DNA from 2 places in the Shewanella sp. FJAT-52076 genome. Region 1 is predicted to be linked to the other one. Evidence: predicted binding sites of a transcription regulator. Region 1 holds the regulator's gene; the other holds the start of a gene.

Region 1 (3,414 bases):
CTGAGTTTGGGCGAACATGGTATTGATTGCGTCCACCGACTGAAGAATGATATCCATCAGTTCAGCGGTGACGTGGCGTTTACCTGTTCGGAGCAAATCAAAGGTATTTTCCGATTCATGGCAAACGTCCACCATGGGTGCGAGCCCCAGGAAGCCAGCCCCACCTTTAACCGTGTGAAAGCCCCGGAAAATGGCATTGAGCAGATCCGTGTCTTCCGGATTATTCTCAAGAGCAACCAATTGTTCCTGCAGTAGCTCGAGAATTTCGCCGGCTTCTATCAAAAAATCCTGCAGAATCTCTTCATCAACATCAAATGACATTAAATTGACTCCTTATCAGAAACCCAGGCTGGACAGCAGGTCATCGACTTCATCCTGACCAGTCACCACATCCTGACGAAGCTCGGCATTCATGATGGGGCCTTCCGCTTCTATGCTGCTGGTGCTCTTCTGGGTAACTTCTGTGGCTGGTTGCTCGCCAAAGACGGTCAACATTGACACCAGGCTATTCTCGACTTCACGAACCAAATCGATAACACGGCGGATCATCTGTCCGGTCAGATCCTGGAAGTCCTGCGCCATTAAAATCTGATTCAAAAGCTCGCGCAGTCTTTCTGAGTCCATGGCACTGCGATTCATCAGCTGCTGTACGTCATGGCACAGGCTTTTGAACTCAGTAATGTCGATATCACGCCGCATGAGCTTATCCCAGGCTGGCATGACGGTTTGAATATGGTTGATAAGGGCGTCAGCGAGAGGCAAACACTCTTCTACGGCATCCATGGTTTTATTGGCTGCCTGCTCCGTCATATCTATGACGTAGTTCAGTCGCTCTTTGGCGTCAGGAATGTCGATACTGGCCAGCTCCATCAGGCGACTGTCCAACTGAAAATCAACCAGCGCACTGTGTAATTGGCGGGTCAGCTTACCCACTTCGTCAAACAGCTCTTTCTGAATGGGGACCGCAAGGTCCCGCAGCAGTAAATCAGCCTTTTCCTGCTCACCTGCACTGAGGAGCGTGACGAGTTCCTGTGCCTGTTCGAGACTAATGAGCCCTGATGTGTTTGCCTGCATAGCTCATCCTTGCTCAACCAAGTCGTTCGAATATCTTGTCCAGCTTCTCTTTGAGTGTCGCAGCAGTAAAAGGCTTAACCACATAGCCATTTACGCCAGCCTGAGCGGCGGCAATAATCTGCTCACGCTTGGCTTCAGCGGTCACCATCAATACCGGAATATGCTTCAGGTTTTCATCGGCGCGAATCGCTTTGAGCAAATCGATACCCTGCATGCCCGGCATGTTCCAATCGGTAACCACAAAATCGAAATCACCCTTTTGCAGCATCGGCAAGGCGGTTGAGCCATCATCTGCTTCCTGGGTGTTATTAAACCCCAAGTCTCGCAACAAGTTCTTGATGATACGTCTCATTGTTGAAAAGTCGTCAACAATGAGAATCTTCATATTCTTGTCCAAGGTTTCCTCCGGTGAGCTGACACTCTAGCTGCTCAAATAATAATTTATACTTGTGTCCAATGCTTGAGCTTACCTTTGAGCCTGAGCATCGCCTGACTGTGGATCTGGCATACCCGCGACTCACTCACATCAAGAATGGCGCCTATTTCTTTTAAATTCAGTGCTTCATCGTAATAAAGTGATAACACCAGCGCGTCCCGCTCGGGTAACTGGCGAATGGCATCTGCCAAAGCCTGCTGGAACTGGTTCTGAGCCAGGTCATCATAAATGTCGTTGGTTTGTTCCCCGTCGGGAACCAGAACATCGTGTGATACGCCTAAATCTTCTATCCCTATGATTTTACCAACAGAAACATCATTGAGGATATGATGGTATTCCTCCATCGACATATCAAGTCTTTCGGCAATTTCTGTGTCCCGGGCATCACGTCCGAGCTCTTGTTCCAGTTCGTCTATCACCTGGGCGACTCTGCGCTGATTACGGTGAACAGAACGTGGAACCCAATCACCTTTCCGGATTTCATCCAGCATGGCACCACGAATTCGAATGCCAGCAAAGGTTTCAAACTTGGCGCCTTTGCCGCCGTCAAATTTGGCCGAAGCCTCGAGCAGGCCAATCATGCCCGCCTGCAGCAAGTCGTCCAACTGTACGGATGCTGGCAATCTGGCCAACATGTGGTGCGCGATTCTTTTAACCAGCGGTGCGTACTGTTCAACGATGGAGGTTTTACTCTCCATGGAGGTATACGCCGCGGCTTTATTCACTCGCTCTGTCCTCTTGATAATCGGGACGATGTACCAGCCGCTCTACGAAAAATTCGAGATGGCCACCGGGTTGCTGCGGAATAGGCCAACTCATCACCTTATTCGCCAGACCATGATAGGCTATGGCAGCAGGTGATTTGGGGTAAGCCTCTACAATCAATTTTTGCTTACGTACTGATTTTCGCAAGTTTTCATCGAAGGGAATGGTTGCAACCAATTCAAGAGCCACATCGAGAAAACGATCAGTCACCTTGCTGAGTTTAGCAAAAAGCTCCATGCCTTCGCGTAGGCTGCGAACCATATTTGCCACAATCTTGAACCTGAACACACCGTGCTCACGACTGAGGATTTTGATGAGTGCATAGGCATCTGTAATAGACGTAGGCTCATCACATACCACAACCAACACATCCTGAGCCGCACGGGAGAAACTGAGCACCATGTCGGAGATACCGGCTGCGGTATCGACAATAAGCACATCGAATTGGGTGCGCATTTCGCTGAAGGCCCGGATAAGACCTGCATGCTGCGCAGCGGTCAGCTCGACCATCGCCTGAGCACCCGACGTAGCGGGTACTATGCCTATGCCCTTGGGGCCACGCAGGATGATATCGTCCAGCTCGGCGTCCCCGGACAACACATGGGAGAGATTTTTTTCGGCACGCAGACCCAACATCACATCTACGTTGGCCAAGCCGAGGTCGGCATCCAGTACCAATACCCGCTTGCCCTTTTCTGCCAGAGCCACAGCCGTATTGATGGACACGCTGGTCTTGCCTACCCCACCTTTGCCGCCTGTCACGGCAATGACTTTTACTTTTTCGTTATATGGCTGATTCATCATACGTAAACCGCTTGCTTGATCACGGGTCATAGCTTTACTCGAACGCAAAGGTCGTGCTTTCCGACCACATATTGTTGTTGATGCCCTGATACTCAGGTTCATTCAGGGCATCAAGCGCCTGTCTTGCCAACGCCAGGGTGTCTGCGACTTTCATATCTTCAGGAACTCTTTGTCCATCAGTCACATAACTCAGTGGCAGCCCACTCTGGATAAGTACGCTTAATGCGCCGGCCAGAGAAACAGATTCATCCAGTTTGGTCAGTACAGCGCCGGATAAAGGGATGCGCTGGAAGTGTTTAACCGCATCCTGAAGCACACGACGTTGCGACGTTGCT
Region 2 (3,414 bases), 2.0 Mb from region 1:
TCAAGAGCGCCTGTTCAAAACGCGAGGTCCAAAACGCTGAACGCACGCCCTCTTCTTCACGCATCTGTTCCTGCCGCAGTTTTACTGCACTGTCGATAAGCCCTTTCAGCAGTGAAAACTGACACTGGACATGCCAATCCAAACCCGGCTCTCCAAACAACTGACTCTTGGCATAGGTTGCATCAAGGTAGCGGCAGATCACTTCACTGTCGTAGAGGGCAGCCCCATCGTTCAAAAACAAGCAGGGAATTTGCCCGAGAGGATTGGCACTCAGCAAGGTATCACCATTTTCCAATGGATTGGTGTTCAGCTCTTCGACATCCAATTCCAGGTAGCGCACCACGATTCGGACCATACGGGAATAAGGCGAAGGTGCAGAGCATAAGAGCTTCATGGGAGTTCCTTGTGTGTTTACCAGTATTTTTCCACCGTGATTTGCCCGGGTGCCCTGCGAAGGTTTTTACACAGACCACGTTCGAGCAACAATGCCTGGGTGCTTGCAACCATCTCAGGATTACCACAAATCATGACCTGAGAATGCGCGGCAGACAAAGTAAGGCCGCTGGCGGCTTCGATCGCGCCAGAAGCCAGCGCATCGGGTATCCTTTGTTGCATGGCTCCGGGTACGGATTCCCGGGTAACGGATAAGATGAGTTGTAAGCCGGGCCTGCTTGCTGCCAGGGCTTGCAACTCATCAAGATAAGCCAGATCCTCAGCCCGGCGAACCCCATATACAAGCACCAGGTGTTCAAACCTTTGCCAGGGCTCTTCGGTGCCAAGCATGGCAATAAAGGGGCCTACGGCGGTGCCTGTGGCGAGCATCCAGAGCTGACGCCCGGCTGCGGGGGCGTCGGGTAATTCGCCCAAGGTTAAAAAGCCGGTCGCGCTGGCAGAAACTTGAAGCACATCACCGGGGCTTAAGTCCTGCAATCTCGGAGAGAGCTCGCCCTCTTCAACGGCAACGGCCAGCACCTCGATATAATCGGCTCCGGGAGGGTTAACCAGAGAATAAGCCCGGGCAATGCGCTTATCCTCACTGGGTAAACTGAGTTTAATAAACTGGCCCGCAATAAAGGGCGCTATTTTGGCATCAATCCTGAGACTGAACAGCTTGTCGGTCCAATCCTTTCTTTGCAACACCCGGCCTTCGACCCACATGTCGCCTCCCCTACTCTGTGGCTGCAGCTCCAGCATAAGCAAGGGAGGAAAAAATAAAAACCCTTTTTAACGAAGGCGTTTATCCTGCTGCGCTCTCTTCTTTATCTTGTGGATTCATCTTGTCGGCAAAATCCTTGAGCCCTTGCTGCACCAAGTCGTAGGTCTTATCGACACCCGCTGCGATATCCCCTTCCAGTACCTTAAGACCACTGAGTATGTCTCTGGCTTCTTTGAAGCCCTCATCAATCGCACCGCCAATCACCGCCATAAACCCTTCCAACTGCTGCTCCAATGGCTGGCTGCTATTTTGAGATTGATAAACGCTGAAGAATTGGGTGGCAAAATCAACTATTCTGCCGGCCGTGGCTTCTGGCGAAGTATCAACGCCTTCCTCTGCCAGCCGCTCAATGGCCTGCTCGCCCATAGTCGGAGCAAGCTGCTCATTGATGGCTTCGATCGCGGCGCGATACAGCAAAACCATGGGCTCATCGGCAGCACTCAGGCTCACCTCTTGCTGTGCCGAAAGTATCGCTGCGTTCATCAAGGCACGGCTGGAATGTGCAGCTGTCTTTTGGCTGGCAACCACAGCAACAGTCTCACCATGGTTTTTGCCCGCTTCGGGGCTCTTGTCTTTTGCCACTTGAGACACTGTGGCACCGTGATTGGGTTGGGGCGGGCGAATTTCCATGGATTACCTCGATACTGACACAAGTCTGCTCAACCTCTGTATCGGATAATTTTTGTACAACTTTAATAAAAAGTCGTCCTCTTGTTGCAAGAAAGCAATAGGGAACATACTCGACTTAAGTTTTAATTTAAACTTCACCAGCCTTGAGTATAATGGCCGGCCAAAGATTGATTCAGTTAACACTTAGGGAGTAAAGTGGGGGCTGGATCAACCATTTAAAGCTCAGGATCCGGATAGTGAATAAGCCAAATATGCCCGAGGTAAAACCTCGCAGTACCAGTTGTCAGAACTGCGACAGACTAACCGAGATTGAAGGAGAACAACTCTGTTTCAGGGATGGGCGCATCATTCGATTAATGCCTGCCGACGGGGAAAAACATGTGCCGCTGCTGTGTGAGGGATGGCGTAAGCCCCCTTCCTCTAAATGATTAGCCCTGGCTGTAAAAACCTGCCGAAGGATAGCTACCGGCTTGGGCGCTGCGGATCACATTGTCCAACACCATGTCTGTGTTTAGTTTTGCCAGCGTCAATCCTCGGGTAGACACCTTAAGACCAGCGCAGAGCTGTGCGTATATATCCACCAGCGTTTCCTGAGTCACCTGCCGTTTTTTCAAGGTTGTAGAAACGGCATTCCAATCTGTAGTGACTTTTTCACTCATGCCTTCCAAATTGACCAGCAAAGCGATGTTTTTCATAGCGACTCCGTGACAATTCTTATCCTTTTTAGGATTATGCGAGCGCTTTGCTGAATCACACCTGAACTTCACTTCATCTTTTGCTCATGCTGAATATGCCAGAGCCTGGCGTAAAGACCGTCCATCGCGAGCAATTGTTTATGGGTTCCCTGCTCGGCAATGCGTCCCTTGCTCAGCACCAAAATGCGGTCGGCATCCACTATGGTTGAGAGTCGGTGGGCGACCACCAGACTGGTGTGTCCGGTGGCCACTTCTTTCAGGGCATCCAATATCGCCTTCTCGGCACGGCTGTCCAGTGAAGAGGTAGCTTCATCAAACACCAGGATGGGCGACCCCTTGAGCATGGCTCTGGCGATGGCAACCCGCTGTTTTTCTCCACCAGAGAGTTTAAGGCCGCGCTCACCCACCTTGGTGTCCCAACCCGATGGCAATGCCGCCACAAAATCTGCCAGATGTGCATGACGAATTACGGCCAGAACCTCTTCATCACTGGCATCCGGGCGGCCATAGCGGATGTTTTCCAGCAGCGAGTCATTAAAGAGCACAGTATCCTGGGGCACTATGGCTATGGCTCTTCTCAGGCTGTCCTGGGTCATGTCGCGAAGATCCATGTCATCGATGCAAATACGCCCGGAATCGACGTCATAGAAGCGGAATAGCAGCTTAATCAGCGTCGATTTGCCGGCGCCGCTGTCACCCACCACGGCCACCTTTTCCCCGGGAGCCACAGTAAAACTGACATCCGACAAAATAGTGCGCTCGTCATAGCTGAAGTTAACCTGCTCAAAACGGATTTCTCCCCTCTGGCAGGCAAAATTCACGGCATCAGTCTTATCTTCAATGCGTGGCGTTTTGTCCAAGAGGCCAAACATC

Evidence for each region. Region 1 encodes FliA, which starts transcription of late flagellar genes. Its sites were predicted from a motif close to CTAAAGNTNNNNNNNNNNNNGCCGATA; they were not measured.
Region 2: a site for FliA is predicted at 1,886-1,912, ahead of K0H79_RS03345 (DUF5610 domain-containing protein). Genes of this name have one in related genera too.

What each region holds. Positions count from the first base shown of each region.
Region 1 covers NZ_CP080415.1:2,722,950-2,726,363, forward strand. The annotation lists gene K0H79_RS11865 (chemotaxis protein CheA) at 1-321, opposite strand, end outside; gene K0H79_RS11870 (protein phosphatase CheZ) at 337-1,074, opposite strand; gene cheY (chemotaxis response regulator CheY) at 1,088-1,471, opposite strand; gene K0H79_RS11880 (RNA polymerase sigma factor FliA) at 1,516-2,235, opposite strand; gene K0H79_RS11885 (MinD/ParA family protein) at 2,228-3,109, opposite strand; gene flhF (flagellar biosynthesis protein FlhF) at 3,114-3,414, opposite strand, start outside.
Region 2 covers NZ_CP080415.1:769,659-773,072, reverse strand. The annotation lists gene K0H79_RS03355 (glutathione S-transferase) at 1-394, opposite strand, end outside; gene K0H79_RS03350 (ferredoxin--NADP reductase) at 412-1,158, opposite strand; gene K0H79_RS03345 (DUF5610 domain-containing protein) at 1,238-1,846, opposite strand; gene K0H79_RS03340 (hypothetical protein) at 2,275-2,541, opposite strand; gene K0H79_RS03335 (ABC transporter ATP-binding protein/permease) at 2,610-3,414, opposite strand, start outside.